DNA from 4 places in the Bradyrhizobium sp. KB893862 SZCCT0404 genome. Region 4 is predicted to be linked to each of the others. Evidence: predicted binding sites of a transcription regulator. Region 4 holds the regulator's gene; each other region holds the start of a gene.
The links. Region 4 encodes PhoB, which activates phosphate uptake and scavenging genes when phosphate is short. Its sites were predicted from a motif close to TGTCATNNANCTGTCAT; they were not measured.
Positions count from the first base shown of each region.

Region 1: a site for PhoB is predicted at 3,692-3,708, ahead of JQ617_RS05795 (glycerophosphodiester phosphodiesterase family protein). Genes of this name have one in related genera too.
Region 2: a site for PhoB is predicted at 1,657-1,673, ahead of phnF (phosphonate metabolism transcriptional regulator PhnF). Genes of this name have one in related genera too.
Region 3: a site for PhoB is predicted at 5,775-5,791, ahead of JQ617_RS19205 (DUF47 domain-containing protein). Genes of this name have one in related genera too.

Region 1 is NZ_JAFCLT010000001.1:1,154,025-1,161,778, reverse strand. Features, by position in the region: gene JQ617_RS05805 (pyruvate dehydrogenase complex E1 component subunit beta) at 1-916, opposite strand, end outside; gene pdhA (pyruvate dehydrogenase (acetyl-transferring) E1 component subunit alpha) at 946-1,968, opposite strand; gene JQ617_RS05795 (glycerophosphodiester phosphodiesterase family protein) at 2,224-3,603, opposite strand; gene adh (aldehyde dehydrogenase) at 3,748-5,265, opposite strand; gene JQ617_RS05785 (helix-turn-helix domain-containing protein) at 5,549-6,520, opposite strand; gene JQ617_RS05780 (FtsB family cell division protein) at 6,685-7,002, opposite strand; gene JQ617_RS05775 (NADPH-dependent FMN reductase) at 7,158-7,709, opposite strand.
Region 2 is NZ_JAFCLT010000003.1:695,689-703,442, forward strand. Features, by position in the region: gene JQ617_RS17320 (carbon-phosphorus lyase complex subunit) at 1-506, opposite strand, end outside; gene phnH (phosphonate C-P lyase system protein PhnH) at 511-1,119, opposite strand; gene phnG (phosphonate C-P lyase system protein PhnG) at 1,124-1,588, opposite strand; gene phnF (phosphonate metabolism transcriptional regulator PhnF) at 1,708-2,436, shown strand; gene phnE (phosphonate ABC transporter, permease protein PhnE) at 2,632-3,480, opposite strand; gene phnE (phosphonate ABC transporter, permease protein PhnE) at 3,477-4,361, opposite strand; gene phnD (phosphonate ABC transporter substrate-binding protein) at 4,439-5,374, opposite strand; gene phnC (phosphonate ABC transporter ATP-binding protein) at 5,440-6,249, opposite strand; gene JQ617_RS17360 (LbetaH domain-containing protein) at 6,426-7,088, shown strand; gene JQ617_RS17365 (alpha-D-ribose 1-methylphosphonate 5-triphosphate diphosphatase) at 7,085-7,754, shown strand, end outside.
Region 3 is NZ_JAFCLT010000004.1:283,547-291,300, reverse strand. Features, by position in the region: gene JQ617_RS19235 (hypothetical protein) at 1-634, opposite strand, end outside; gene JQ617_RS19230 (ABC transporter ATP-binding protein) at 975-1,730, shown strand; gene JQ617_RS19225 (ABC transporter ATP-binding protein) at 1,723-2,469, shown strand; gene JQ617_RS19220 (ABC transporter substrate-binding protein) at 2,546-3,769, shown strand; gene JQ617_RS19215 (branched-chain amino acid ABC transporter permease) at 3,844-4,707, shown strand; gene JQ617_RS19210 (branched-chain amino acid ABC transporter permease) at 4,709-5,677, shown strand; gene JQ617_RS19205 (DUF47 domain-containing protein) at 5,835-6,479, shown strand; gene JQ617_RS19200 (inorganic phosphate transporter) at 6,552-7,559, shown strand; gene sugE (quaternary ammonium compound efflux SMR transporter SugE) at 7,552-7,754, opposite strand, start outside.
Region 4 is NZ_JAFCLT010000015.1:54,639-62,392, reverse strand. Features, by position in the region: gene JQ617_RS36790 (Hsp33 family molecular chaperone) at 43-1,050, opposite strand; gene argF (ornithine carbamoyltransferase) at 1,287-2,210, opposite strand; gene JQ617_RS36780 (aspartate aminotransferase family protein) at 2,210-3,412, opposite strand; gene JQ617_RS36775 (GcrA family cell cycle regulator) at 3,868-4,380, shown strand; gene phoB (phosphate regulon transcriptional regulator PhoB) at 4,488-5,195, opposite strand; gene phoU (phosphate signaling complex protein PhoU) at 5,218-5,934, opposite strand; gene pstB (phosphate ABC transporter ATP-binding protein PstB) at 5,946-6,764, opposite strand; gene pstA (phosphate ABC transporter permease PstA) at 6,761-7,606, opposite strand; gene pstC (phosphate ABC transporter permease subunit PstC) at 7,608-7,754, opposite strand, start outside.

The DNA.
Region 1 (7,754 bases), on a different contig from region 4:
CGAGGAAGATCACCGGATTGGGATCGCGGATCGCGGCCTTGAGCAGGCCCTTGTAGTCGGCGGCCGAGAACGGCGCGACGACCTTGAGACCCGGGACGTTGGAGTACCAGGCCGAATAGTCCTGGCTGTGCTGCGCGGCAACGCGCGCGGCGGCACCGTTCGGACCGCGGAACACGATCGAGCAGCCCATCTGGCCGCCGGACATGTAGAGCGTCTTGGCGGCGGAGTTGATGATCTGGTCGATCGCCTGCATGGCGAAGTTGAAGGTCATGAACTCGACGATCGGCTTCAGGCCGGTCATGGCGGCGCCGACGCCGACGCCGGCAAAGCCGTGCTCGGTGATCGGGGTGTCGATCACGCGCCGGGCGCCGAATTCCTGGAGCAACCCCTGAGTCACCTTGTAGGCGCCCTGATACTCGGCAACCTCTTCGCCCATCACGAAGACGTCGGGGTCACGGCGCATCTCTTCGGCCATGGCGTCGCGCAAGGCTTCGCGGATGGTCTGCGTCACCATCTCGGTGCCGGCGGGCACTTCCGGATCGGGCTCGGCGACGGCCTGCGGCGCGGGTGCGGCCTTCGGCGCGGGCGCCTCGGCCTTTGCAGCAGCAGGCGGAGCGGACTCGGCCGCCTTCGCGGCCGGTGCGGGCGCCTTCGCAAGATCGGCGGCGCTCTCGCCGTCGGCGAGAATGGTCGCGATCGGCGTGTTCACCGCGACGTCGGCGGTGCCCTCGGGGATCAGGATCTTGCCGAGCGTACCCTCGTCGGTCGCTTCGACCTCCATGGTCGCCTTGTCGGTCTCGATCTCGGCGATCACGTCACCCGACTTGATCTGCTCGCCCTCTTTCTTCAGCCACTTGGCGAGGTTGCCCTTTTCCATCGTGGGCGACAGCGCGGGCATCAGCACTTGAATTGGCATATCGACTCCAAAAGAAAGCTTGCGCGCGTTCAGCGGTAAACGTCAGTCCAGAGCTCGGCGGCATCCGGCTCGGGATCATGCTGGGCAAAGTCGGCGGATGCGTTGACGATGTCGCGCACCTCGGCGTCGATCGCCTTGAGGTCGGCCTCGCTGACCTTGGCCGCCAGCAGGCGATTGCGCACCTGCTCGATCGGGTCCTGGTCGTGGCGAACCTTCTCGACCTCCTCGCGCGTGCGATATTTCGCAGGGTCGGACATCGAGTGGCCGCGATAGCGGTAGGTCTGCATCTCCAGGATGAAGGGGCCCTTGCCGGCGCGGCACCAGGCCGCCGCCTCCTCGCCCGCCGCCTTGACGGCGCGGACGTCCATGCCGTCGACCTGCTTGCCCGGGATGTTGAAGGACACGCCGCGCTTGGAGAAATCCTGCTGGGCCGAGGCGCGCGAGACCGCGGTGCCCATGGCGTAGCGGTTGTTCTCGATGACGAAAATCACCGGCAGCTTCCAGAGCTCCGCCATGTTGAAGCTCTCATAGACCTGGCCCTGGTTGGCCGCGCCGTCGCCGAAATAGGTGACGCTGACATTGCCGTTGCCGCGATAGTGATTGGCGAAGGCAAGACCGGTGCCGAGCGAGACCTGGGCGCCGACGATGCCGTGGCCGCCGTAGAAGTGCTTCTCCTTGCTGAACATGTGCATGGAGCCGCCCTTGCCCTTGGAATAGCCGCCGCGGCGACCCGTGAGCTCGGCCATCACGCCGTTGGCTTCCATGCCGGTGGCCAGCATGTGGCCGTGATCGCGATAGCCGGTGATGACCTGATCGCCCTCCTTGAGGGCCATCTGCATGCCGACCACCACGGCCTCCTGGCCGATGTAGAGATGGCAGAAGCCGCCGATGGCGCCCATGCCGTAGAGCTGGCCGGCCTTTTCCTCGAACCGCCGGATCAGGAGCATCTCGCGGAGCGCCTTGAGCTCCTGCTCCTTGGTGAACTCCGGGGGCGAGCCGCCGTCGGTCTTGTCCTGTGCAGCGCCTGCGGCGGCTTTCTTGGGTGCGGCCATGGGAATTCCGGGTCAGAGAAAACTTCTGCCCTCTCTAACCCAAGTCAAACGCCCTTGGAAAGCACCGCGGCGACATGGCACGACTTTCATTATGCCGCACTGCAACGTGGTCGAAACTTTGCAAAACCTTTAGGCTCGATCAGGCAACTTTAGCTCACCCGCCAGCGACGCTGCCGTGCGCCGCCGACGCGACGAAATTCGGACACGTTTATCGATGGCTCCGAGCCTTCGCGCGCGGCCGAATCGCGGTGCCGCCTACCAGCCCAGCTCGCGCAAATACGCTGCACGGGCGGCAACGCCGGTATGGGTGAAGTCGCTGAAGACCCCGTCGACGCCAAGTCGGAAGAATTTGAGATATTCAAGGCTGGGATCGCCGCGATAGTCGGCCGCGAGATATTTCTTCTCGTTGCGGAACGTGAAGACGTGCACGAACAGGCCGAGCTTGTGCGCATCGGCGACGAGGCTGGTCGCCTCCTGCGTCATCGCCTCCGGCGTCGATCCCTTGTAGGGCGTGCCGTCGGCATTGCTGTCCTTCCACGGTGCGATCTTGAGTGGAACGATGTAGGCCTTCCAAGGACCGATGCCGTCGGCATAGGTCTTGATCTCGGCAAGCCCCTCCGGGGTCAGCATCGCATCGTAGAGGCGCCCATCGCCCGCAACCGTCCAGTCGAACGGACGCGAGCTCGTGATGTTGTTGAGCAGGACCTTGCCGGACTTGAAGTCGATGCCATTGCCGTCGATCAGCTGGACCTGCCGCGTCTGCAGGCCGTGGCTGCGCATATATTTCAGGCTGCCGGGCTCGAAGCTCTGAACGAGGATGGGAGCATCCTTGGTGTTGAGGCCATTGTCCCCGATGATCTTGATCAGGGCATCCTCGAGCGGGCGGCTGCCGGGAGCGCCGCAGCCATTGGCGATCGCCTGGGCGTTGTTCCAGGTCGGGTTCTTGGTTTCGGGGTAGACCAGGATGGACCGTCCGGTCTCCTTGCTCCTGGCCCTGGCGATATCGATGACGCCCTGGAAGCTGATGATCGGGAGCTTGCCGTTGAAGACCTTCGGCCGCTCGTTGGCGGCATCGTAGGTGGTGCCGCCGATCAGGGACTTCAGCTCGGCCATGGTGAAGTCGGTGATCGACCAGTCGTTGGTGTGGTCTTCGCCGTCCACGATCAATGACTTCAGCACCGATTTCGGATCCGAGGGATCGGTGAGATCCGTCAGGTAATCGGCAGGCGCGGTTGGCGACGCCGGCGCCTTGACGCGAACGCCTGGCACCGTGCGCTTGCGCGCGGCCACGGACGCGTTGGTCTTCGCCACTTCGGCAATATTGGTGTTGTCGCTCAGCCAGGGATTGTGGCGCACGACCAGGACGCAATCCTTGGTCAGGTGCAGATCCTCTTCGAGCGCGTCGGTCCCGACGGCGGCGGCGAGATCATAGGAGGCCTCGGTCTCCTCGGGCACCAGTCCCGGCAGGCCGCGATGTCCGAGGACCAGCGGCGCCTTTCCATCGACGGTCAGGAAGGGTTTTGCGCCCGATGGCGCCGCAGCGGTCTGCGCGAAAGCCATCGACAGCGGGAGCACCGCGGCACCGAGCAGCATCGCCCCAATATACATCGCCCGTCGTGAACGCGTGTCCCGCATCGCCAAGTCTCCGTCTTTGCCTGGCATCGCCTCGAACGCCAGCAGCGCCGGCCCCGAACGGGCGGCGCTGCCGTCTTGTCCCAAGACTCTGACAGATGGATGACGGCCGGGCGGACTTCCTCGTCCGCCCGATCACATCTTCGGTCAGAAGAAGCCGAGCTTCTTCGGGCTGTAGCTGACCAGGAGATTCTTCGTCTGCTGGTAGTGATCGAGCATCATCTTGTGGGTCTCGCGGCCGACGCCCGATTGCTTGTAGCCGCCGAAGGCCGCATGAGCGGGATAGGCGTGGTAGCAGTTGGTCCAGACCCGGCCGGCCTGGATCGCCCGGCCGAAGCGGTAGCAGCGGTTGGCATCGCGGCTCCAGACACCGGCGCCCAGGCCATAGAGCGTATCGTTGGCAATCGCGAGCGCCTCTTCATCGGTCTTGAAGGTCGTGACCGACACCACGGGGCCAAAAATCTCCTCCTGGAAGATGCGCATCTTGTTGTGGCCCTCGAACACCGTCGGCTGGACGTAGAAGCCGCTGGCGAGATCGCCGCCGAGCTCGGCACGTCCGCCGCCGGCCAGCACCTTCGCCCCCTCCTGCTTGCCGATGTCGATATAGGAGAGGATCTTTGCGAGCTGCTCGCTGGAGGCCTGCGCGCCGATCATGGTGTCGGCCACGCGCGGATCGCCCTGCTTGATGGCGGCGACGCGCTTCAGCGCCCGTTCCATGAAGCGGTCGTAGATGTCGGCGTGGACCAGCGCCCGGCTCGGACAGGTGCAGACCTCGCCCTGATTCAGCGCGAACATGACGAAGCCCTCGATCGCCTTGTCGAAGAAATCGTCGTCTTCCGCGGTGACGTCCTTGAAGAAGATGTTGGGCGACTTGCCGCCGAGCTCCAGCGTGACCGGGATGAGGTTCTGGCTGGCATATTGCATGATCAGTCGGCCCGTCGAGGTTTCGCCGGTGAAGGCGATCTTGGCGATGCGCGGGCTGGACGCGAGCGGCTTGCCGGCCTCGAGGCCAAAGCCGTTGACGATGTTGAGCACGCCCGGCGGCAGCAGGTCACCGATGATCTCGGCCCAGACCATGATCGAGGCCGGGGTCTGCTCGGCGGGCTTGAGCACGACGCAATTGCCGGCGGCCAGCGCAGGCGCAAGCTTCCAGCACGCCATCAGCAGCGGGAAGTTCCAGGGAATGATCTGGCCGACCACGCCGAGCGGCTCGTGGAAATGATAGGCGATGGTGTCGTCGTCGATCTCGCCGATCGAGCCTTCCTGGGCGCGCACCACGCCGGCGAAATAACGGAAATGGTCGATGGCGAGCGGCAAATCGGCGGCGCGGGTCTCGCGGATCGGCTTGCCGTTGTCCCAAGTCTCCGCGATCGCAAGGCGCTCGAGATTCTCCTCCATGCGATCGGCGATCCTGTTGAGGACCGCGGCGCGCTCGGCGACGCTGGTGCGGCCCCAGGCGCCCTTGGCGGCATGCGCCGCGTCGAGGGCGGCTTCGACGTCCTGCGCGTCGGAGCGCGCGATCTTGCAGACGATCTGGCCGTTCACCGGCGAGGCGTTGTCGAAATACTTGCCGGACTTCGGCGCGACAAACTTGCCGCCGATGAAATTGTCGTAGCGTTCGGCGAAGGGGTTTTGGGTGACGCCGAGGAATTCCACCTTGTTCATAGCTCACTCCCGATGTTGCTGTTTGCGCGATCCGCCGTGTGTTCACGACTTGCGCAAACGATGATGCGGGAGGCGATTTCTGTCAGCCCGGGCGGAAGCGATGGCTGAGCGGACCTGTCGCAGTTCTGCGACACTCATGCGCGAGGCAAGTGCGAGATGGAGCGCTCATGGCATCCGCATCGTCATTGCGAGCGCAGCGAAGCAATCCAGAGACCCTCCACGGAGGGATGCTGGATTGCTTCGTCGCTTCGCTCCTCGCAATGACGGATGGGAAGCAGCGGCCCTAATGCTTGATATCGAACCGCTTCAGCTTCCTGTGGAGCGTGGCGCGGCTGACGCCGAGGGCCTTGGCAGCGGCCGACACGTTGCCGCCGGCGCGGAGCAGCGCCCGTTGCAGCACCGCGCGCTGGCCGCCGGCAAGGTGGTCGTGCGCGGGTTCGCCGCCGAGCAGATCGGCCGCGGGCACCGGTTGTAACGGGCGGCCGGGCGCGATCCCAAGTCCAATGCCAAGTCCCGCCCGTGCGGTGCGGGTCGCGCCGATCACGAGATCGTCCGCATCGACCGCGACGAGGCCGATGGACTGGCCGTCCGCACCCGCCGTCAGCACGATGCGCGCATGCGCGAAGGCGCGGCGGAACAGATCGGCCTCGATGCGCCTGGCCGCCTCCCCCGCCGCCAGCGCGATCAGGCTGGCAAACGCATCGGTCCTATCGGCACGGCAGGAGGAGACGTCGAGCACACCGGCAAAGGCCGCCTCGTGATCGTAGATCGGAACGGCGGTGCAGCTCAGAAGCGTGTTGCGCGTGAAGAAGTGCTGGTCGCGGTCGATCGTCAGCGGCCGCTGCTCGACGACGCAGGTGCCGATGCCGTTGGTGCCCTCGTGCTCCTCGCTCCAGAGCGCGCCGGTCCACAGGCCCCAGGACTGGAACGTCGTATCATCCGCGGGCGTGCCGCGGCGATCGACGGGAACCCCCTCGCCGTCGGCCAGCAGCACACAGCAGCCGGCAGCGCCGACGGCCTGATAGAGCCGGTCCATGGCGCCTTGCGCGGCGGCCAGCAGCGGCGCGATGCGCTCGCGCGCCGTGCGGAGTTCCACCTCCGTCAGCCGCTGCGGCAGGCCGCGGCCGGAGGGGTCGAGATGATGCAATCGGGAGGAACGGCGCCAGGAGGCCACGAGCGCGGACCGAGCCGCCTGGCCTGATGCGATGGCGGCCTCGACACGGGCCGCGTGATGCTGGGGCGTTGACCCATTCATCACCGTTTCCTCCGGGTGGCAATCTAGGGCGTGCCGGCGCGGCCGGATTGATCTCCGTCAAGCTCGGGACCGCGCATCGCAACAGCCATGCCCTTGTCCGCTCCGCCCCGTCAAGGTGGCGGTCCTGCAACTTTCGGTGTGCGTAAGGACGGCCCGCGAAGGCGCTAGTTCTGGGGAATCATCCGGACGAGATCGTGCGGATTGACATAGTCGAGCTGGAAGCGCGCCCGCTCGTCCAGCATGTCGGGGTCGATCCTCTGGGAGCGCAGCAGCGACACGCGCTGCTCGCTCTTGGCGCGCTCGCGCTTGAGCTGCGCCAGCTCGCTCGTCAACGAGATGATCTCCTGGTCGAGTTCCTGGCGCGCGTTGAGGCCGTACTTGCCGGTATAGGCGTTGACGCCGAAATAGCCGACGATGGCGGCCGCCATCGCGTAGAGGGCAAGGCCGGTCAGGATGGATTTCAGGCGTGCGCGGGAGACCATCTTGGGAAGATGGGGCAGCTTGGTTAAGGGAGTGCTAATTCGCGCACCCACCAGTCGTCATGCCCGGGCTTGTCCCGGGCATCCACGTTCTTGTCGCCACTAGCTAAGACGTGGATGGCCGGGACAAGCCCGGCCATGACGGAGAGAGGGAGCGATCAGCCGTGGTGCTTGGCCACGTGCGCCGCGAAGGCGTCGATGTAGGCCTGGAGCACGGGCTTGAGCGACTCCTTGGTGAGGTTACCCTCGGCATCGAAGGCGTCGCCGACGGCGTTCAGGTAGATCTCGGGCTGCTGCATGATCGGGCCGGCAATGCCGGGCAGGATGTTCTGCAGCGTCTTGGCGGCGCTGACGCCACCGAGCGGGCCCGGCGAGTTCGAGACGATGCCGACCGGCTTGCCGTTGAACGAGCTCTTGCCGTAGGGGCGCGAGGCGACGTCGATGGCGTTCTTCAGCACGCCCGGGATGGCGCGGTTGTATTCGGGGGTCACGAAGATGACGCCGTCGGACTTCTGCAGCTTGTCGCGGAACGCCAGCCAGTCGGCGGGCGGCGCGCCCTCGAGGTCCTGGTTGAAGAAGGAGATGCCCGCCGGCGTGACGACCTCGAGCTTGAGCGAGGCCGGCGCGAGCTTGGTGAGCGCGTTGGCGATCTTCAGCGAAAAGCTGTCCTTGCGCAGGCTGCCGGCGATAACGACGATGTTGTAGGCCATGGAATGTCCTCGAGGGCTAGAGCGGGAGTGCCGGGCGGCACTTAA
Region 2 (7,754 bases), on a different contig from region 4:
GGCGATGTTTCGATCAGCCCGTCGCGGCCCAGAATGTCGGTGACACGCGGGGTCGGCGCGGTGGAGGCTTCTGCCGTTGCCGGCGCCTCCGGCACGAAACCCTGGCTAAGCGAAGGATCGAGCAGGCGGTGCGTGTAGTCGAAGGTCGGACCCAGGATCTGTCCGCCGGGGATGTCCTTGAAGGTCGCCGACACCCGGCGCTCCACGCGCATCGCGCCGGTATCGACCGGCTCGCTGGTGCCGAAGCGCGGCAGCGTGGCGCGGAAGGCGCGGACCAGGAAGATCGCCTCGATCAGATCGCCGCGCGCCTGCTTGATGGCGAGCGCCGCGAGCTCGCGGTCATAGAGCGAGCCTTCGCTCATGACGCGGTCGACGGCGAGGCCGAGCTGTTCCGAGATCTGGTCGAGCGAGACTTCCGCAACGCTCTGGTCGCCGCGCCGCTTGTGTGCGAGCTGGCGATGGGCGTTCTCGATGGCGCGTTCGCCGCCTTTCACTGCGACATACATGCTTCTAGCTTCCCTTGCTCACGACGCGAATGGTGCGGGGGATCGCGACCACGGCGTCATCGGCGACCAGCACCACGTCGATGCCGCGCGGAAACAGCGCCTCGTTCATGCGCAGGCGCTCGAACAGGTCGAACGGCTTGATCGACGCCTGCAGCGCAGCGGCCCCGTCGATGCCGGGGCCGCGCAGCTCGAAGCTGCGCCCCGAGGTCAGGCTGTCGACCTGGATGATCACCGTGGTCGAACGGTCCGGATATTCGCTGGAGCCGAGCGCAAAACGCTCGAGCGAGGGCAGCGCACCGCCATCGCTGACGAGCGCGAACGCGGCGATCGAGGAATCCTGAACGACCGGCGCGCCGGTGTGGAACTTCAGCCACTTCGTGACGTCGATGCTTTCCGACAGCCGCGCATCGAGCCAGAGCGGCGTGTCGTGGTCGAACAGCGTCAGCGCGATCGCGGCGGTGCCGCGCATCATCATGCCGGGCGCACCCGCCATCGGCACGATGCGCTGCACCGAGCCCGGCCGCGCCATCGCGTCCATGACCGAACGAAAGGTCGATTGCGCCGACAGCACCTTGTCGGCGAATCCCGGCGGCAACTCCGCAATGGTGGTCATGATCTCACCCTTCACCGCGCACCATGGTGTAGAAATCAACCTTCGTCGCGGCGGTCTCTGCCGCCGCCTGCTTCTGCCTGACCGTAAGCTGCTCGCGCAATGGCGCGATGACGTCACGCTCGACGGCGGGGCCGAAATCACGCGACTGCACCAGCGCATCACACAGCGCGATCAGCCGCGCCTTCTCACCGTCGCGCCCGAGCGTGTAGCCGAAGCCGACCTCGCCGCTCGCGAGCCGCACCGCCGCGCGCGACACCGTGGCTTCGCCGAGATTGAACGGCGCGCCGTCGCCGCCGACCCGGCCGCGCAGCATCACGAGGCCGTTCTCCGGCGTGCGCAGGTCCTGATGGGCTGGAAGCGCAAGGTTGCGGAGGCGAGCGGCGATCTCGCCCGCCTCCGCGTGCGCCAGCACGGCCATGGCGGCCTTGCGCTGGGCTTGCTGGGTATTGTGAGGGGTCACCGGATCCACCGCGCCTTTGACGAAACTTGCCGAACCGAAGTTGTCTATGATAATAGACAACTTCATAAGGGAGCGCCATGACTGTTTCGTGACAAAGGTGTGATTTCTGAGCTAGCTTGGCCGACGACATGAGCATGCAGGACACAGCCTCCTCGGGCGTCGCGCTATGGCGCCTCGTCGCCGACGGCATCGAGCGCGGCATCGCCGACGGCCGCTTTGCGGCCGGCGACAAGCTGCCGGGCGAGATGGAGATCGCCGAAACCTATCGCGTGAACCGCCACACCGTGCGGCGCGCGCTCGCAGCCCTTGCCGAGCGCGGCCTGGTGCGCGCCGAGCGCGGCAGTGGAACCTATGTCGAGGCGCAGAAGCTCGCCTATCCCTTGCGCTCGCGCACGCGCTTCTCTGAAATCGTCGGCGCAGACGGCCGCGAGCCGCATGGCCGGCTGATCGAGGCGACCGAGGACGTCGCGACCCGCGAGCTCGCGCGCGAGCTGGGGCTGAAGACCGGCGCGCCGCTGGTGCGGATCGAGGCGATCCGGCTTGCCGACCACACGCCGATCTGCGTCTCCACGACGTGGGTGTCATCCGAATTGTTTCCGGGCGCAGGCGAGGTGTTCGCCGCGACGCGCTCGATGACGAAGATGCTCGAGCATTACGGCGTCCGCGACTACCGCCGCGGCGCGACCCGCATCACCGCCGGCATCGTGGATGCGACCGATGCCGCGCGGCTGGATCTTCCGCTGGGACGGCCGATCCTGGTGGTCGATGCCACCGACCACGATCTCGAGGGCAAGCCGCTGGTGACCAAGCATTCGCGGTTTGCGGCGGAGCGCGTGGAGTTTCTGGTGGAGCCGTAGACTCTCTCCACGAAACCCGTGCCATAGGGTGGGCAAAGGCGCGTTTGCGCCGCGCCCACGATCTTTCTCAATTGTTAGAGGTGGTGGGCACGCTTCGCTTTGCCCACCCCACGGCTGTGAGTTTGCGGAGACATACCCCTCATCCGGCGCTTCGCGCCACCTTCTCCCGCAAGGGGAGAAGGGAAGAAAGAAAGATCAGGCGACAGCTCGCCTGCCAATGATCGCAAACCGCAGCTTGCTCGAGATGAAATCGATCGCGGCGACGGCGACCAGGATCATCAGGATCAGGAACGACACCTTCTGCCATTCCAGCACGCGGATCTGCTCGGCGAGCTGGAGACCGATGCCGCCGGCGCCGACGATGCCGATGATGGTAGCCGAACGGGTGTTGGACTCGATGAAATAGAGCACCTGGCCGGCGATGACGGGCAGGACCTGCGGCAGCAGGCCGAAGCGGATCTCGTGCAGAGCGCTGCCGCCGGAGGCGCGGATGCCTTCGACCTGCTTCTGGTCGGCCCCCTCGATCGCCTCCGAGAACAGCTTGCCGAAGGCGCCGAAATCCGACACGGCGATGGCGAGCACGCCGGCGAACGGCCCGAGGCCGACGACGTTGATCCACACCAGCGCCCAGATCAGCGTGTCGACGCCACGGATCGAATCGAGGAAGCGCCGCACGGGAAAGCGCACGATCTGCGAGGGGATGATGTTGCGCGCGGCCAGCAGGCTGACCGGAAGCGCGAACACCGCCGCGAGCGTGGTGCCGAGCAGCGCGATCGAGAGCGTTTCGCCGAGCGCCTTCAGATAGATCGGCAGCGAGGAGCCGGGATCCGGCGGGATCATCATCAGGCTGATCCAGCCGAGCTGGCTGAGGCCTGCGAAGAAGCGCGACGGCGAGAAATCGAGATCGACGAGGCCGTAGACCAGGATCGCCAGCGCCGCGACGATCATCGCCGGCATCGCGAGCCGTGCAGAGGCCGGCCGATCGAAAATGTCGGGGTAGCGCGCGCGCATCTCGTGCGGATCGACCTGCTGCGGCGGCGTCATGTCCGCGCCTCCTTGCCGAACAGGCGGCCGCGCAGCCAGCCGGTCGTGATGTCGATGATGAAGACCGTGACGACGATGGTGAGCAGGATGGCGCTGACGTCCGAATAGTAGAACTTGCGGATGGCGACGACGAGTTCCTGGCCGATGCCGCCGGCGCCGACAAAGCCCATCACGGAGGCTTCGCGGACATTGATCTCGAAGCGGAGCAGCGCGTAGCTGGCATAGCCGGCCGTGACCTGCGGCACGATGGCGAAACGCATGCAGGAGAGCCAGCTCGCCCCGGTCGAACGGATGCCTTCGACCGGCTTCATGTCGGCGTTCTCGACGATCTCGGAAAACAGCTTGCCGAGCGCGCCGGTGGAGTGGATCGCGATCGCAAGCACGCCGGCCATCGGTCCGAGCCCGAACGCGATGACGAAGACCAGCGCGAAGACGATGCCCGGCACGGTGCGGGCGAATTCGAGCAGACGGCGCACGACGAAGCGCAGCCAGGGCGCGGGCGAGGTGTTCTCGGCCGCGAAGAAGTTGAGGGCAAAGGCGAAGATCGCGCCGATCAGCGTGCCGACATAGGAGATCAGCAGCGTCTCGCCCAGCATCTTCAGCCATTTGCGCCAGCCCCAGAGCCACTCGCCGAAATCGGTCCAGACGCGCTGGCCGCTCTCGAGCGTGAGGATGCGGTCGAAATAGCTGACGAAATTGCCGAAATGGGCGAACAGCGTGCGCAAATTCACTTCGGCGCCGACCGCGGCGAGAGCCAGCGCTGCGGCGAAGATGACGGCGCCCAGCAGCAGACGAAGCCGCCTGCGCGCGACCGCCTCGCGATAGGCGGCGTTGAGCGCGGCCAGCTGCTGCTCGGGGAGGATCGAAACCGCGACGGTCATGGGGTCAGGGTGAGTGGTCGTTCAAAAGAGAAAGAGCCGGGTCCGTCGACCCGGCTCGAGTAGCTCGTCCCGAAAACTCAGGACGCCTTCTTCTTACGCAATGCGTCGACGAACTTGATCAGCTCGATCGTGCCATCCCAGTCCTTGGTGGTGGCGTGATTGAAACCCTTCTTCTGGCCGTCCTGGAGGCGATCGAACGCCGCTTTGTCCTTCGCCGGTGCGTCGAAGAAGGCCTTCGCGATGGCGGCCTTGGCGTCATCCGGCAGGTCGGAGTTGTAGGCGTAGGGGCCGTTGATGATCGGCGCCGACTTGTGGATGATGCGGAAGTCGTCCTTCTTCATCGCCGAGCCGTCGGCATTCTTCAGCATGCCCTTGGTCAGCATCTGCGCCAGCGTCGAATCGTCATCGGTGGTCCACTGGTTGGCGGCGACGTCGACCGTGCCCTGCGCCAGCGCCAGCATCGCGTTCTCGTGGCTGCCGGTGAAGACGACCTTGCTGAAATAGCTGTCGGCATCCGGGATGCCCATCTTGTCGAGCTCGAAGCGCGGCACGTTGTTGCCGGAGGTCGAGTTCGGATCGACCAGGCCGAGATTCTTGCCCTTGAGGTCGTCGATCTTCTTGTAGGCGCTGTTCGCCTTGACGAAGAACACCGAGTAGTAGCCGGTCGAGCCGTCGGCGTTGATGTCGTTGGCGAAGGCGTCGGTCTTGACGCCGGTCAGGCGGGCGCGGGCGAACGAGGCCGACCCGTAGCTGGCGATATGGATGTTGCCGGCGCGCTGGCCTTCGATGACAGCGGCGTAGTCGTTGGCAATACGCAGCGTGACCTTCACACCCAATTCCTTGGAGAGATAGCTCATGAACGGCGCCCAGCGCTCGGTGACGCCGGAGGCGTTCTCGGCCGGGACGACCGCGAAGGTCAGCTCTGGATACTTTGCCTTCCAGTCCTCGGCGGAAGCCGAAGCGGTGAAGGCGAGCGCGGCGGCGCCGGCAAGAATGAGTCTGCGAGTGATCATGATACCCTCTTCATCGGTTGGGGTCGGTTGACGCAAATCTGGCAACTGAACAGGTGCGACGCGGCTCAGGCGGCCGCGGCGGTTCCGAGCGCCGGCACGCCCTCGGGCGCCGGGACAGGCAGGCCGCCCATGACGTCGGCGGCTTCGAGGTCGTAGAGCTCGCGCGCGACGTGGTCGGTCAGCGCGGACGGCGCGCCATCGAACACCACGCGGCCGGCGGCCATGCCGATCAGTCGGTCGCAATAGCTGCGGGCGAGATCGAGCGAATGCAGGTTGCAGAGCACGGTGATGCCGAAGTGCTTGTTGATGCGCAGAAGCGCATCCATCACGATCTTGGTGTTACGCGGATCGAGCGAGGCGATCGGCTCGTCGGCAAGGATGATGTCGGGCTGCTGCACCAGCGCGCGGGCGATCGCGACGCGCTGCTGTTGGCCGCCGGAGAGCTGGTCGGCGCGCTGGGCGGCGAGCGAGGCGATGTCGAACTGCTCGAGCGCCGACATCGCCAGCGCCTTGTCCTGTTCGGGCCAGGTCTGCGTCAGCGAGCGCCAGGCCGGCATGGTCGCCAGGCGCCCCATCAGCACGTTGGTCAGCACATCGAGGCGGCCGACCAGGTTGAACTGCTGAAAGATCATCGCCGAGCGCGCACGCCACTGGCGCAATTCCTTGCCGCGCAGCGCGGTGACGTCGAGGCCGTCGAACAGGATACGGCCCTGCGTCGGCGTCGCGAGGCGATTGATCATGCGGAGCATGGTCGACTTGCCGGCGCCGGATCGTCCGATCACACCGACGAATCCGCCGGGCGAAACTTGAAACGAAGCGTCGTCCACCGCCGCTTTTGCGCCAAAGCGGCACGTCAGACCTTCAACCACCAGCATGCAAGGCTCCAGAGTAGCTGGAGCCAACCGCTAACGCCGACGCTTGACACTTGTGTGACACACGCGTTGCGGTGCGGCGATCCTACACACCTCATCCCCTGTCATCGCCGTGTCATGACATTGTCATCGAGCCACTCGAAGAGGATGGCCCGCCCCTCGAACGTTCGGACGCAAACATGGCCGGCAAGGTGCTCTCAATCCAACCGACCATCGAAGCCTCCGCGAAGCTTCATGAGACCCGGCTCGGCGCCTATACCGAGGTCGGCGCGCGCACCATCCTGCACGAGGTCACGATGGGCGATTACTCCTATGTCGTGAACGACGCCCAGATCACCTACACCACGATCGGGAAGTTCTGCTCGATCGCGGCGATGACGCGCATCAACCCGGGCAATCACCCGATGCACCGCGCGACGCAGGCCCACTTCACCTATCGCTCCAGCGCCTACTTCCCGGGCGAGAGCGACGACACCGAGTTCTTCGACTGGCGGCGCCAGCACCACGTCCATATCGGCCATGATGTCTGGATCGGTCACGGCGCGGTCGTGCTGCCGGGCCGCAACATCGGCACCGGCGCCGTGATCGCGGCCGGCGCCATCGTCACCAAGGACGTGCCCGCCTATACCATCGTCGCCGGCAATCCGGCGCGGATCGTGCGGCGGAGGTTCTCGGAAGACATCGCCGGACGGCTTGCGCGGCTCGCCTGGTGGGACTGGGATCACGACAAATTGCGTGAAGCCTTGCCTCATTTTCGCAAGCTCGGGATTGAAGATTTCCTCGCCACATATGAAGCACGGACGGCTTCCCCTCGCACCAGCAAGAAAAGCGCCATCGCGTGACAGACATTTTCCTTGAAGGCGGCCGGGCCCTGACCGGTACCGAGATCGTCGAAGCCTCCCTGAGCGTGTCCGGAACTGACATCGTGGACATCGGCGGCTCGCGCGGCCGGGCGCGGCTGGCGATCGATGCGCGCAACCTGCTGGTCCTGCCCGGCATCGTCGATCTGCACGGCGATGCGTTCGAGCGACAGATGATGCCGCGCGCCGGCGTCGACTTCCCGATCGACGTCGCGCTCGCCGACAGCGATCGCCAGGCGATCAGCAACGGCATCACCACGGTGTTCCACGCCACGACCTGCTCGTGGGAGCCGGGCCTGCGCAGCGCCGGCAATGCGCGCGGCCTGATGGAGGCGATGGAGCGGCAGCGCCCGCAATTCGCCGCCGATACCCGCTTCCACCTGCGTCACGAGACCTACAATCTCGACGCCGAGGACGAGATCGCGCAATGGCTCGGCGAGGGCCGCGTCGACCTGTTCGCCTTCAACGACCACATGGATGGCACCGTCGCCGACATGGCCAAGCCGCGCAAGCGCAACCGCATGGTGGAGCGCACGGGGCTGTCGTCCGAGGATTTCGACGGCCTGGTCGATCGGGTCGTCTCTCGCGCCGCTGACGTGCCGGCTTCGGTGTCGAGGCTGGCCGCGGCGGCCCGCGCGGCCGAGGTGC
Region 3 (7,754 bases), on a different contig from region 4:
GCTCGATGGTCTCGGTGGGGACGTCGGGCTGATCGGCAAACTCGACGACGTCGGCGGCCGCGATGCGGCCGGGCGCGCGATGAAAGAGGTCGCGGTCGATCACGGCGCACAGTTTGGGACGCGGCAGCGCGTCATTTCCGCGCATCAGATTCTTGATCTCGAAGCCGCCGTCCTCGCAGAAGGTCTTGAGCGAGGCGATGACATGACAGACCTTGCCGTCGGTCAGGAACGGCAGCAGCAGGCGCTCATAGGCGACGACGCGCCCATAGATGTCGTCGACGTCGGCAACGCTGTAGACCGGAAGCCCGCGCGCGACGCATTCGTGATAGACGGGCATCACAAGGGGCGCGAGCCGCGGCCCGATATAGTCGTCCAGCGGCACGCCCTTGCCGGTGTGCCCGTAAGCGCGCGAGATTCGCGTGCCTTCGCTCTGGATGACGAGGCGCGGGACCGGCGGCGAATGGTCCACCGTATAATAGATGAGATCGGACAGCTCTTCCTCGAGCCGCGCCGGCTGGTACTCCCAGATCGCCGGTACGATCTGCTCGCGCGCATAAAGTCGCAGCCACGTGTTCAGCAGATCACGCTGCCTGATCGACTTGACGACGGAGGGAGCGGCGCTTGCGAAATCCAAAACAATATTCCCGGCAGATCGAACCCGCGCATGATGCCGCTTGCGGGAAAATTTTCTATGAAGGCTGGCGCGCCGGACCAAAGACCGTTAACGACGGCTTGATGACCGGTGCTTGCGCGAGCCGGGAGGCCGGGCAGGCGTGACATCGAAACATCTCCGACTAAGGGAGCATTTGTATCCCAGCCGGAGACCTGATCTGCTCAGCTTTCCGCCTTGCCTAACCCCCGTCACCTCCGGCATATTCCGCGCCCGGAGGCGGTGTTCCGGACGGGCTCCAGGGCCTCCGGAAAGCCGAAGCAACAAGGATAGCCACGCGCGTCGCGGGCAGGGGGAAATCTGTTTGGCCGATGAGTTCATTCTCGAAACGGAAGGCTTGACCAAGGAGTTCGCGGGCTTCTTCGCCGTCCGCGACGTTGCGCTCAAGGTTCGCCGTGGGAGCATTCACGCGTTGATCGGCCCGAATGGCGCCGGCAAGACCACGTGCTTCAATCTTCTGACCAAGTTCCTGAAACCGTCCGCCGGAAAGATCCTGTACAAGGGACAGGACATCACCGCGATGGCGCCGGCCGACGTGGCCCGCCTCGGACTGGTTCGCTCGTTCCAGATTTCGGCGGTATTTCCGCATCTGACCGCGCTGGAAAACGTCCGTGTCGCGCTCCAGCGCCAGCACGGTTCTTCGTTCGATTTCTGGCGTTCGAAAACGGTGCTCAACCGCTTCAACGATCGCGCGCGTGAATTGCTGAACGATGTCGGCCTCAGCGAGTTTGCCAATACGCCCGCGGTCGAGATGCCCTATGGGCGCAAGCGTGCACTTGAGATCGCAACCACGCTCGCGCTCGACCCTGAGATGATGCTGCTGGACGAGCCGATGGCCGGCATGGGTCACGAGGACATCGACAAGATCGCGGCGCTGATCAAGCGCATCTCCGCGAAATACACCATCCTGATGGTCGAGCATAATTTGAGCGTTGTGGCCAATCTCTCGGACATCATCACGGTGCTGACGCGCGGGCAGGTGCTCGCGCAAGGTCATTACAGCGAGCTCACCAAGGACGAGCGCGTCAAGGAAGCTTACCTGGGAGCCGGTCATGCCTGACACTGCCATCGCCGAGGCTCCGGCAAAGGCCGCGACCGGCGGCAACATCCTCCAGGTCCGCAACCTCGAGGCCTGGTACGGCGAGTCCCACATCCTGCACGGGATCAATTTCGACGTGAACGCGGGCGAGGTCGTCACCCTGCTCGGGCGCAACGGCGCCGGCAAGACGACCACGCTGAAGTCCATCATGGGCATCATCGGCAAGCGTACCGGCTCGGTGAAGTTCAACAACCAGGAGATCATCCGCGCGACCTCCGACAAGATCGCGCGCATGGGCATCGCGTTCTGCCCGGAAGAGCGGGGGATATTCTCCAGCCTCGACGTGCGGGAGAATCTGATGCTGCCGCCGGTGGTCCGCGCAGGCGGGCTGCCGCTCGAGCAGATCTTCGACCTGTTTCCGAACCTGAAGGAGCGGCTCAACAGCCAGGGCACAAAGCTGTCCGGCGGCGAGCAGCAGATGCTCGCGATCGCGCGCATCCTGCGCACCGGCGCGAGCTTCCTGATGCTGGACGAGCCGACCGAGGGCCTTGCTCCGGTCATCATCCAGCAGATCGGCCACACCATTGCGCGGCTGAAGAAGGAAGGCTTCACGATCCTCCTGGTCGAGCAGAACTTCCGCTTCGCCTCGACCGTCGCCGACCGCTATTACGTGGTCGAGCACGGCAAGATCATTGACGGATTTTCCAACTCGGAGCTTGCCGCCAATATGGATAAGCTCCACACCTATCTCGGCGTTTAGGGCATTGTCGGTTTTCCGAAAAGATCGTGCTCGAGCTGACGAACTGCCAACGAGAAAATTGAAAAAGGAAAGTTGCATGAAGACCAGGTCGATTGCGTCATTGCTGCTGACCACCGCGCTCACCTTCGCCGCAGCAGGCGTTGCGTCCGCGCAGGACAAGACCGTCAAGATCGGCGCGCTGTCCGATCAGTCGGGCCTGTACGCCGACCTCGGCGGCCCCGGCTCGACGCTCGCCGCGCAGATGGCCGTGGAAGATTCCGGCCTGGCGGCGAAGGGCTGGAAGATCGACATCATTTCGGGCGATCACCAGAACAAGCCCGACATCGGCACCGCGATCGCGCGGCAGTGGTTCGACGTGGACAAGGTCGACGTCATCGTCGACGTGCCGAATTCCGGCGTGGCGCTCGCCGTCAACAACGTCATCAAGGAAAAGAACGGCGTCTACATCAACTCGGGCGCGGCGACCTCGGATCTCACCAACGCGCAGTGCTCGCCCAACACGGTGCACTGGACCTACGACACCTACATGCTGGCCCACACCACGGGCCAGGCGCTGGTGAAGGCCGGCGGTGACACCTGGTTCTTCCTGACCGCGGACTACGCCTTCGGCGCCGCGCTCGAGCGTGACACCACCTCCGTCATCACCGCCAACGGCGGCAAGGTGGTTGGCGGCGTCAAGCACCCGCTGAACACGCCGGACTTCTCGTCCTTCCTGCTGCAGGCGCAGGCCTCCAAGGCCAAGATCATCGGACTTGCCAATGCCGGCGGCGACACCACCAACTCGATCAAGCAGGCGGCCGAGTTCGGCATCGTCAAGGGCGGCCAGAAGCTCGCGGCGCTGCTGCTGTTCCTCACCGACGTCAAGGCGATCGGTCTGGAGACGGCGCAGGGCCTCAACTTCACCGAGACCTTCTACTGGGACATGGACGACAAGACCCGGGCCTTCTCCAAGCGGTTCTCGGAGAAGATGAAGAACGGCGCGATGCCGACCATGGTGCAGGCGGGCGTCTATTCGGGCGTGCGCCACTATCTGAAGTCGCTGGAAGCGCTCGGCGGCAATCCTCATGACGGCGTCAAGGTCGTCGAGAAGATGAAGTCGATGCCGACCGAGGACGATCTGTTCGGCAAGGGCGAGATCCAGCCCAACGGCCGCACCATCCACAACGCCTATCTGTTCGAGGTGAAGAAGCCCTCGGAGTCCAAGGGTCCGTGGGACTTCTACAAGCTGGTCGGCACGGTGCCGGGCGACCAGGCCTTCACGCCGCTCTCCGAAAGCAAGTGCGCGCTGTTGAAGAAGTAAGTTAACCGCCCGCAGGCCGATGAGGCCTGCGGGTGACTTTCAGGGGAACGCCGAAGGGACCGGGTGCGGGATCGATGCAGGCTCTTTACGCTCAGCTACTGGTGGGATTGATCAACGGCTCGTTCTACGCGCTGCTCAGTCTCGGGCTCGCCGTGATCTTCGGCATGCTCAACATCATCAATTTCGCCCATGGCGCGCTCTACATGATGGGCGCCTTCGTCGCCTATTTCCTGCTCAACCTCGGCGGCATCAATTACTGGTGGGCGCTGCTGCTGGCGCCGATCATCGTCGGCATCTTCGGCATGATCCTGGAACGGACCATGCTGAAATTCCTGACCGGCCTCGACCATCTCTATGGCCTGCTGCTCACCTTCGGCATCGCGCTGATCGTGCAGGGCGTGTTCCAGAATTATTTCGGCTCCTCCGGCCTGCCTTACGCCATTCCGGACCAGCTCAAGGGCGGCATGAATCTCGGCTTCATGTTCCTGCCGATCTATCGCGGCTGGGTCGTCGTGTTCTCGCTGGTGGTGTGTCTTGCCACCTGGTTCCTGATCGAGAAGACGCAGCTCGGCGCTTATTTGCGCGCCGCCACTGAAAACCCGACGCTGGTGCGCGCCTTCGGCATCAACGTGCCGCGCATGATCACGCTGACCTACGGTCTCGGCGTCGGCCTTGCCGCGCTCGCCGGCGTGCTCTCGGCGCCGATCAACCAGGTCCGGCCGCTGATGGGCGCGGATCTCATCATCGTGGTGTTCGCGGTCGTCGTGATCGGCGGCATGGGATCGATCATGGGCTCCATCATCACCGGCTTCGCGCTCGGGGTGATCGAGGGCCTGACCAAGTATTTCTACCCCGAGGCCTCCAACACCGTTGTGTTCGTGCTGATGGTGCTGGTGCTGCTGGTGAAGCCAACGGGATTGACGGGAAGGGCGGCCTGATATGACAACCCTGACAGACGATACGCTGCCTGCGACCCCGCGCGCGGTGCGCGACGAGATGATCGTATTCGTGTTGATGGCGCTGCTGCTGGCCTCGGTGCCATTCACGGGCGTCTATCCGTTCTTCGTGATGCAGGCGCTGTGCTTCGCGCTGCTTGCCTGCGCCTTCAATCTTCTGATCGGCTATGGCGGCCTGCTGTCGTTCGGCCACGCGATGTTCCTGGGGACCGCGGGCTATTGCAGCGCGCATGCCCTGAAGGTGTGGGCGCTGCCGCCGGAGCTGGGCATCCTCGTCGGCGTCGTTGCCGCGTTCGGGCTCTCGATCATCACCGGCTACATCTCGATCCGCCGCCAGGGCATCTATTTCTCGATGATCACGCTGGCGCTGTCGCAGCTCCTGTACTTCATCTACCTCCAGGCACCGTTCACCCACGGCGAGGACGGCATCCAGGGCATTCCGCAGGGACGCATGTTCGGCGTCCTCGATCTCTCCAAGCCGACGATACTTTACTACGTCGTGCTCGTCGGCTTCCTCGCCGGCTTCCTGCTGATCTTCCGCATCATCAATTCGCCGTTCGGCGAAGTGCTGAAGTCGATCCGCGAGAACGAGCAGCGCGCCATCTCGCTGGGCTACCGGACCGACCAGTACAAGTTCCTGGCCTTCGTGCTGTCGGGCACGCTGGCCGGCTTTGCCGGATCGCTGAAGGTGTTCGTGGCGCAGAATGCCTCGCTCACCGACGTGCACTGGTCGATGTCGGGCGAGGTCGTGCTGATGACGCTGGTCGGCGGTCTCGGTACCGTCTTCGGCCCCGTGGTGGGCGCCTTCGTGATCATCGCCATGCAGCAATACCTGGCCGGCTTCGGCCAGTGGGTGACGGTGATCCAGGGCTCGATCTTCGTGGTCTGCGTGCTCACCTTCCGCCGCGGCGTCATCGGCGAAATCGCCCATTACTTCCGGCGATCGCTGTAAATCATTGATATTGCACCAATTTCATTGGTGCGTGAAAGCGGTGGATGATCCGGCTCCGCGCGCGGGAGATGACACGCGCGCGGATCGAAAATGGTCTATGACAGTTTGATGACAGCCCGTCCGGGCCAGACCATTTTCCAACCGGTAGCCTTTCCCCATGATGCGATGGTTTCGCGCTTTCCTGCCCAAGGAAGAACGGTTCTTCGACCTGTTCGACCGCCATGCCCAGACCGTGATCCAGGGCGCGGTCGCACTTCAGGGCATGCTGAACGGGGGTGAGGAGACGCCGGTCTATTGCCAGCGCGTCAACCAGTTCGAGAACGATGCCGACAACATCACCCGCGAGGTGCTGACGGCGGTGCGCCGCACCTTCATCACCCCGTTCGACCGCGGCGACATCAAGAACCTGATCACCTCGCTCGACGACGCCATCGACCAGATGCAGCAGACCGCCAAGGCGGTGATGCTGTTCGAGGTCCGCGCCTTCGAGCCGCCGATGCGCGAGATCGGCGGGCTGCTGATCGAATGCGCCAATCTGGTCGGCCGGGCGCTGCCCCTGATGCAGGAGATCGGCAAGAACGTCGCCATGCTGACCGCGATCACGGAAGAGCTTGGCAAGCTCGAGGGCCGCGTCGACGATCTCCACGACATCGGGCTGAAGGAGCTGTTCCTCAAGCATCGCGACGGCAGCGCGATGGACTTCATCGTCGGCGTCGAGATCTACGACCACCTCGAGAAGGTCGCCGACCGCTTCGACGACGTGGCGAACGAGATCAACAGCATCGTCATCGAGCAGGTCTAGCGCATGATCCGGAAAAGTGTGCAGCGGTTTTCCGCTCAGATCATGCGCAAAGTTTAAGGGCAGGGCCGCGCCGTGGATGCTGCGTTGGGTCTTCCCGTCCTGGTCGGCTTGATCGCCGTCGCGCTGCTGTTCGACTTCCTGAACGGCCTGCACGACGCCGCCAATTCGATCGCGACCATCGTCTCGACCCGCGTGCTGCGGCCGCAATTCGCGGTGTTCTGGGCCGCGTTCTTCAATTTCATCGCCTTCATGGTGTTCGGCCTGCACGTCGCCCAGACCATCGGCACCGGCATCATCGATCCCGCCGTTGTCGATGCGCAAGTGATCTTCGCGGCGCTCGTCGGTGCGATCGTCTGGAACCTCGTGACCTGGGCGCTCGGCATTCCCTCGTCGTCCTCGCATGCGCTGATCGGCGGCCTCGTCGGCGGCGGCATGGCCAAGGCGGGCATTTCGGCGGCGGTGTGGAGCGGCCTGTCGAAGGCGGTGCTGGCGATCGTGCTGTCGCCGCTGGTGGGCTTCCTGCTGGCGATGATGCTGGTGGCCATCGTGTCGTGGCTCTCGGTGCGCTCGACGCCCTTTGCCGTGGATCGCGCCTTCCGCATCCTGCAATTCGCCTCCGCCTCGCTCTATTCGCTCGGCCATGGCGGTAACGACGCGCAGAAGACCATGGGCATCATCGCCGTGCTGCTCTATTCGCAGGGCCATCTCGGCGGCGAATTCTCGGTGCCGTTCTGGGTCGTGCTGTCGTGCCAGGCGGCGATGGCGCTGGGCACGCTGATGGGCGGCTGGCGCATCGTGCGCACCATGGGCCTGCGCATCACCAAGCTGACGCCGATGCAGGGTTTTTGCGCCGAGACCGGGGGCGCGGCGACCCTGTTCATGGCCACCTTCCTCGGGGTTCCCGTCTCGACCACCCACACCATCACCGGCGCCATCGTCGGCGTCGGCGCCGCCCGCCGCGTCTCGGCGGTGCGCTGGAACGTGGCGAGCTCGATCGTCTATGCCTGGGTGATCACGATCCCGGCCTCGGCGATCGTGGCGGCGCTGACCTGGTGGGCGGTCCAGATTTTCGTCAGGTGACGAATTTCAGCCCGGCGATGCCCGCGACGATCAGTCCGATGCTGGCGAGGCGGAACGCGGTGGCCGGCTCGCCGAACAGGAAGATGCCCAGCGTTGCGGTCCCGACCGCCCCGATCCCGGTCCAGACCGCATAGGCGGTCCCGACCGGCAGCGATTTGAGCGCGATCCCGAGCAGGATGACGCTGCCGGCCATGG
Region 4 (7,754 bases):
GCGAGCCGGAGCGCTACGAAGCAATGAAGGAGAATGCGCGCCCTACGCGTCCTCGACGCCCGCCTCATCCGGCGTGAACTGGTAGACCGACGAGCAGAACTCGCAGGTCACGACGACCTTGTCGTCCTTGACCATCGCGGCGCGGTCGTCGGACGAGAAGCTCTTCAGCATCGAGGCGACCGCGTCGCGCGAGCAGGAGCACTGCGCTTTCAGCGACAGCGGATTGAACACGCGCACGCCGCGCTCGTGGAAGAGGCGATACAGCAGCCGCTCGCCGGAGAGCTCCGGATCGATCAGCTCGACGTCCTCGACGGTGTCGATCAGCGAGCGCGCCTCGACCCAGGCGTCGTCTTCCGCGACGCTGTGCACCTCGGCGCCTTCGGGCGCATCGCCGGGATGCAAATCCGCCTGCCGCGCGCGCTCGGGCGCCTTCGGCAGGAATTGCATCAGCATGCCGCCGGCGCGCCAGCGATGCTTGCCGCCGTCGCTCGAGCGCCATTCTTCGCCAACGGCAAGGCGCACCTTGGTCGGGATCTGCTCGGAGCGCAGGAAATATTCGTGGGCAGCGTCTTCCAGGCTGCCACCGTCGAGCGCGACCAGGCCCTGGTAGCGGCTCATGTCGGGGCCCTGGTCGATGGTCATGGCGAGATGACCGCGGCCCAGCAGCGTGCCGGAATCCTTGACGTCACCGAGACGCGCGGCGTCGAAGCGCGCATAGGCGCGCAGGCGATCGGGCGCCTGGTAGTCCACCACCAGGAACGACACCGGACCGTCGGTCTGGGCCTGCAGGATGAAGCGGCCCTCGAATTTCAGCGCCGAGCCGAGCAGCGTCGCCAGCACGATGGCCTCGCCGAGCAGCTTGCCGACCGGCGCGGGATAATCGTGCTTGGTCAGGATCTCGTCGAGCGCCGGACCGAGCCGGACCAGCCGCCCGCGCACGTCGAGCGCGTCGACCTCGTAGGGCAGCACGGCGTCATCGATCGGAACCGCGGATGGTGCGCGAACCGGGCCTTCAGGCCCGGTTTTCATGTCAGGGGATTGGGAAACCATGGCGCTTTATCTGGGGTCGGAGGACGGAAATGGAAGGGGTGCGGGTGGTGTGTGTTCCGGGTGTGGGTCGATTGCAAAGCGATACCGCAACACAGTCGTCGTCCCGGCGAAGGCCGGGACCCATAGCCACAAATATTGATTTGGCGATGACTCATCGCCTCCGCCCGCCTCCACAAGAGAGATCACGCGGTATGGGTCCCCGGCCTTCGCCGGGACGACGATTACCTTCGCCGCCGCTACTTCACCGCGTCGAAGCACCAGGCCAGAATGCCCTTCTGCGCGTGCAGGCGGTTTTCGGCCTCGTCGAACACGACCGATTGCGGGCCGTCGATCACCTCGTCGGTGACCTCCTCGCCGCGATGCGCGGGCAGGCAGTGCATGAACAGCGCGTCGGGTTTTGCCAGCGACATCAGCTTCGAATTGACCTGGTAGGGCTTGAGCACGTTGTGGCGATGCTCGCCCTCCTTGTCGCCCATCGACACCCAGGTGTCGGTGACGACGCAGTCGGCGCCCTTCACGGCGGCCTCGGGATCGCTGCCGAGCACGATCGGTGCGCCGGTCGCCTTGATCCAGTCGCGCATCGGCTTCTTCGGCGCGAGCTCCGGCGGTGTTGCGACGTTGAGCTGGAATTTGAAGCGCTCGGCGGCATGCGCCCAGGACGCCAGCACGTTGTTGTCGTCGCCGGTCCAGGCCACCGTCTTGCCCTCGATCGGGCCGCGATGCTCCTGATAGGTCAACAGGTCCGCCATCACCTGGCAGGGATGCGAGCGCCGCGTCAGGCCGTTGATGACGGGCACGGTCGCATTCGCCGCGAGCTCCAGCAGCGCATCGTGGTTGAGGATGCGGATCATGATGGCGTCGACATAGCGCGACAGCACGCGCGCGGTGTCGGCAATGGTCTCGCCGCGGCCGAGCTGCATCTCGGCGCCGGTGAGCATGATGGGCTCGCCGCCGAGCTGGCGCATGGCGACGTCGAACGAGACGCGGGTGCGCGTCGAGGGACGCTCGAAGATCATCGCCAGCGTCTTGCCTTCGAGCGGCCTGACCGGCTGATGCGCCTTCTGCTTCGCCTTCATGGCCGAGGAGGCGTCGAGCATGCTCTTGAGCTCCGACAACGGGAGCTCGTTGATATCGAGAAAGTGCTTCGGGGACTTGCTCATCAGCTTGTCGCCCGCTTGTTGCCCGTGAGCGCAGTGCAGGCGCGCTCCAGCCGTCCGACGCTGTCCTCGATCTCGGCTTCGGTGACGATCAGAGGCGGCAGGAAGCGCACGACATTGTCGCCGGCACCGACCGTGAGCAGCTTTTCGTTGCGCAGCGCGGCGACGAGATCGCCCGAGGGCACGACAGCCTTGATGCCGATCAGCAGGCCCTCGCCGCGCACCTCGCTGACGACGTCGGGATGACGGTCGATCACGGAGGCGAGCTTCTGCTTGAGCAGCAGCGACATCTTCTGCACGTGGTCGAAGAAGCCGGGCTTGAGCATGACGTCGAGCACGGCGTTCGCGGCCGAGATCGCCAGCGGATTGCCGCCGAAGGTCGAGCCGTGCGAGCCGGGGCCCATGCCGGAGGCCGCCTCCGCGGTGGCCAGCACCGCGCCGATCGGGAAGCCGCCGCCGAGCGCCTTGGCGAGCGACATCACGTCAGGCGTGACGCCGTAGCGGCGATGCGCGAACAGATCGCCGGTGCGCCCCATGCCGGTCTGCACCTCGTCGAAGGCGAGCAGCAGGCCCTTCTCGTCGCAGAGCTGACGCAGCGCCTTGAGGAACGCCGGCGTCGCCGAGCGCACGCCGCCCTCGCCCTGGATCGGCTCGATCAGGATGCCGGCGGTCTGCGGGCCGATCGCCTTCTTCACGGCCTCGATGTCGCCGTGCGGGAGCTGGTCGAAACCGTCCATCGGCGGACCGAAACCTTCGAGATATTTTGGCGATCCCGTCGCGGCGAGCGTTGCCAGCGTGCGGCCGTGGAAGGCGCCTTCGAAGGTGATGATGCGGTAGCGCTCCGGATGGCCCTTGGAGAAGTGATGATGGCGGACCAGCTTGATCACGCCCTCCAGCGCCTCGGCGCCGGAATTGCAGAAGAACACGAAGTCCGCGAAGCTCTCGCTGCACAGGCGCGCGGCAAGCTTCTCGCCGTCCGGGCTCTGGAACAGGTTCGACATGTGCCAGAGCTTGGTCGCCTGCTCCTGCAGCGCCTTGACCAGCGCGGGATGGGCGTGACCGAGCGCGTTCACCGCGACGCCGGAGGTGAAATCGAGATAGCGATCGCCATTGGTCGCGATCAGCCAGCAGCCTTCACCACGCTCGAAACCGAGGTCGGCTCTGGCGAAAACGGGGAGCAAATGCGGCGCTGCGCTGTTAGTCATGACGATCACTTGATTGTTGAGGACGGCCCGGGCGCGCTCACGCAGCGCACCATTGACCGGCCCGGAAAACGAAACGTGCCGCCTTTTAAGGGCGGCACGTGACACTATCTTATGCCGGGTAGAACGGGTGTCAATGCCGCCCGAAAGCCTCGCGAAACGCAGAATCCGTAGTCTTGCGGTGCCTAATTAGCGCGGTTTTAGCCACGGAACATGTGGAAGCGAGTCGGCGGACTCTTGCGCGTGAGTCACGCCATATTGTAGCGTTTGGCTTGTCAGATACGACATCTCGTGCAGCAGTTCTGATCCTCTAAGTCCTCATGTACCGGCGTAAACGTTCGGGCGTTCTGGTTACGCCCGGCGAGCCTTAAGGGATTCTGGCGGCACGGGTTTTTCGAGGCTTAGGCATTCGCCGCAGGGCGCCAGGACGGCAGCCGCGCGGCGAGGGAAAGGGTGCAATGACGGTTTTGACCTGGTCCGACGATCGCGTCGAGCAGTTGAAAAAGCTCTGGGAGGCCGGTTTGTCGGCCAGCCAGATCGCAGCCGAGCTCGGCAACGTGACCCGTAATGCCGTGATCGGCAAAGTGCACAGGCTCGGCCTGTCCGGCCGCGCCAAGAGCCCCTCCTCGGCAGCTCCGCGGCCGCGCAAGGCGCGTCCCGCGCAGCATATGATGCGGGTCAGCCGCCCCATCGCCCGCGGCAACACCGCGCTGGCGCAGGCCTTCGAGGTCGAGGTCGAGGCGGAGCCCGTGACCTACGACAACGTGGTGCCGATGAGCCAGCGGCTGTCGCTGCTGGAGCTGAACGAGGCGACCTGCCACTGGCCGGTCGGCGATCCCTCGAGCCCGGATTTCTTCTTCTGCGGCGGCAAGGCGCTCTCGGGCCTGCCCTACTGCGCCCAGCACTCGCGCGTGGCCTATCAGCCCGCCGCGGATCGCCGGCGCGCGCCGGCCAAGCCCGGCACGCGCTGAGCACGGTTTTAAGCGACACCGTCCCGACGTGAGGCCGGGACGATGATCGAGGCATAAAAAAGCGCGCCATGTGGCGCGCTTTTTATTTGGCCTGCCTGAAGCCGCTCTCAGGTCTGCTCGGCTTTCGCAAAGCGGTCGTCGAGCGCGTAGCCCGCACCGCGGACCGTGCGGATCGGGTCCTGCTCGCGGCCGAGATTGAGCAGCTTGCGCAGGCGCCCGATATGGACGTCGACGGTGCGCTCGTCGATGTAGATGTCGCGGCCCCAGACGCTGTCGAGCAGCTGCTCGCGCGAGAACACGCGGCCGGGATGCTCCAGGAAGAACTCCAGCAGGCGATATTCGGTCGGGCCGAGATCGATCGGCCGGCCCGAGCGCGCGACGCGGCGCTTGTCGCGATCGAGCTCGATGTCGCCATAGGCGAGCACGGTGGCGAGCCGCTCGGGGCTGGCGCGCCGCAAGAGGCCCTTCACGCGCGCCAGCAGCTCCGGCACCGAGAACGGCTTGACGATGTAGTCGTCGGCGCCGGTGGCCAGCCCGCGCACCCGCTCGCTCTCCTCGCCGCGCGCGGTGAGCATGATGATCGGGAGCTGCTTGGTCTCGGGGCGGGTCCGCAGCCGCCGGCACAGCTCGATGCCTGACAGGCCCGGCAGCATCCAGTCGAGCACGATCAGATCGGGAATATGTTCCTTGAGACGGGTGTCGGCGTCGTCGCCGCGCATCACCGTCTCGACGTCATAGCCGTCGCCTTCGAGGTTGTAGCGCAGAAGCTCGGTGAGAGCTTCCTCGTCTTCAACCACCATAATGCGTGCGCCCATGGTGTCGTCGCTCCTTAAGTCTTCAGGTATTCGGAACCGTCGTGGCGAAGGTCGTCATGTCGCCCTTCGGCCGCTTGTCGGTGATCGCCTGGCCCTCGATCATGTAGAACACGGTCTCGGCGATGTTGGTGGCGTGGTCGCCGATCCGCTCGATGTTCTTGGCGCAGAACATCAGGTGGATGCAGAACGAGATGTTGCGCGGATCCTCCATCATGTAGGTGAGGAGCTCGCGGAACAGCGAGGTACAGATGGCGTCGACTTCCTCGTCGCCCTTCCACACCGCCATCGCTGCCGGCAGGTCGTGCGCGGCATAGGCGTCCAGCACCGACTTGACCTGCTGCTGCACGAGGTCGGTCATGTGTTCCAGGCCGCGGAACAGCTTGAGCGGATGGAAGTCCGTCTCCAGCGCCGCGACGCGCTTGCCCATGTTCTTGGCGAGGTCGCCGATGCGCTCGAGATCGGTCGCGACGCGCATCGCGCCGACGATCTCGCGCAGGTCCACCGCCATCGGCTGGCGGCGCGCGATGGTGAGAACGGCACGCTCCTCGATCTTCTTCTGGAGCGCGTCGAGCTCGGCGTCGATGGTGACGACGCGCTGGCCGAGCGCGACGTCGCGGCGGATCAGCGCGTCGACGGAATCGACGATCATGCGCTCGGCGATGCCGCCCATCTCGGCGACCAGGCGGGTGAGCTCCTGGAGGTCGGTGTCGAAGGCTTTTGCGGTATGTTCAGAACCCATGTCCCGTCTCCTCAGCCGAACCGGCCGGTGATGTAATCCTGCGTGCGCCGATCGGTCGGCGACGTGAAGATCTTGCTGGTGTCGTCGAACTCGATCAGCTCGCCGAGATACATGAAGGCGGTCTTGTCGGAGACGCGCGCCGCCTGCTGCATGTTGTGGGTGACGATCGCGATCGTGTAATTCTCGGACAGTTCCTGGATCAGCTCCTCGACCTTGGCGGTCGAGATCGGGTCGAGCGCCGAGCAGGGCTCGTCGAACAGGATCACCTCGGGCCGCACCGCGACGGTGCGGGCGATGCAGAGGCGCTGCTGCTGGCCGCCGGACAGCGACAGGCCGGAGGCGTTGAGCTTGTCCTTGACCTCGTTCCACAGCGCGCCGCCGCGCAGCGCCTTCTCGACGCGGTCGTCCATCTCCGACTTCGAGATCTTCTCATAGAGGCGGATGCCGAAGGCGATGTTCTCGTAGATCGTCATCGGGAACGGCGTCGGCTTCTGGAACACCATGCCGACGCGGGCGCGCAGCAGGTTCAGATCAAGCTTGGGGTCGAGGATGTTGGTCTGGTCGAGCATCAGCTGACCGGTGACGCGCTGGCCCGGATAGAGGTCGTACATCCGGTTGAAGATGCGCAGCAGGGTGGACTTGCCGCAGCCCGACGGGCCGATGAACGCCGTGACGCGGTTGGTGCCGAGCGTCAGGTTGATGTTCTTCAGCGCGTGGTGCTCGCCGTAATAGAAGTTGAGGTTGCGCACCGTCACCTTGGCGGGCGCTTCCGGCAGCGGCTGCGAGCCGGGATGAACGGGCGTACTGACGGAAACAGACATTTCACTCATTTTGCAGTCCTCTCGGCGCTCAGGAGGCGCGCGCCAATGTTCAGGGCAAGCACGGTCAACGTGATCAGCAGCGCGCCGCTCCAGGCCAGCTGCTTCCAATAGGCGTAGGGACTCTGGACGAAATTGTTGATGGTGACCGGCAGGTTGGCCATCGTCTTGTTCAGGCCCAGGCTGAAGAACTGGTTCGACAGCGCAGTGAACAGCAGCGGCGCGGTCTCGCCGGCGACGCGGGCGGTGGCCAGCATCACGCCGGTGATGAGGCCGGAGCGCGCCGCACGATAGGCGATGCGCTTGATCACCAGCGAGCGCGGCAGGCCGAGTGCGGAAGCCGCCTCGCGCAGCGCGTTCGGCACCAGCAGCAGCATGTCCTCAGTCGTGCGCAGCACCACCGGGATGACGATGACGGCAAGCGCGAGGCTGCCGGCGATCGCCGAGAAGCCGCGCATCGGCACCACCACCGCACCGTAGATGAACAGGCCGATGATGATCGAGGGCGCCGAGAGCAGGATGTCGTTGATGAAGCGGATCACCGAGGTCAGCTTGTCGTTGCGGCCGTACTCGGCGAGATAGGTGCCGGCGAACAGGCCGAGCGGCGCGCCGATGCCGACGCCGAGCACGGTCATGATGATCGAACCGACGATGGCGTTGCGCAGGCCGCCTTCGGTCGAGCCCGGAGGCGGCGTGTCGGCGACGAAGATCTGCAGGTTCAGACCGGCAATGCCGTTGTAGAGCAGCGTCATCAGGATCAATGCGAGCCACGTGACGCCGAAGGCGGCGGCACCGAGGCAGAGCACACGGATGACGATGTCCATGCGGCGACGGCGTGCGTAAATCGGGTTCATGTTACTTGCCCGCCTTCTTTTCGAGACGCATCAGCATCAACCGTGCAGCCGCGAGCACGAAGAACGTCAGCACGAACAGCAGCAGGCCGAGCAGGATCAGGCCGGACTGGTGCAGGCCGTCGCTCTCGGCGAACTCCGATGCGATCGC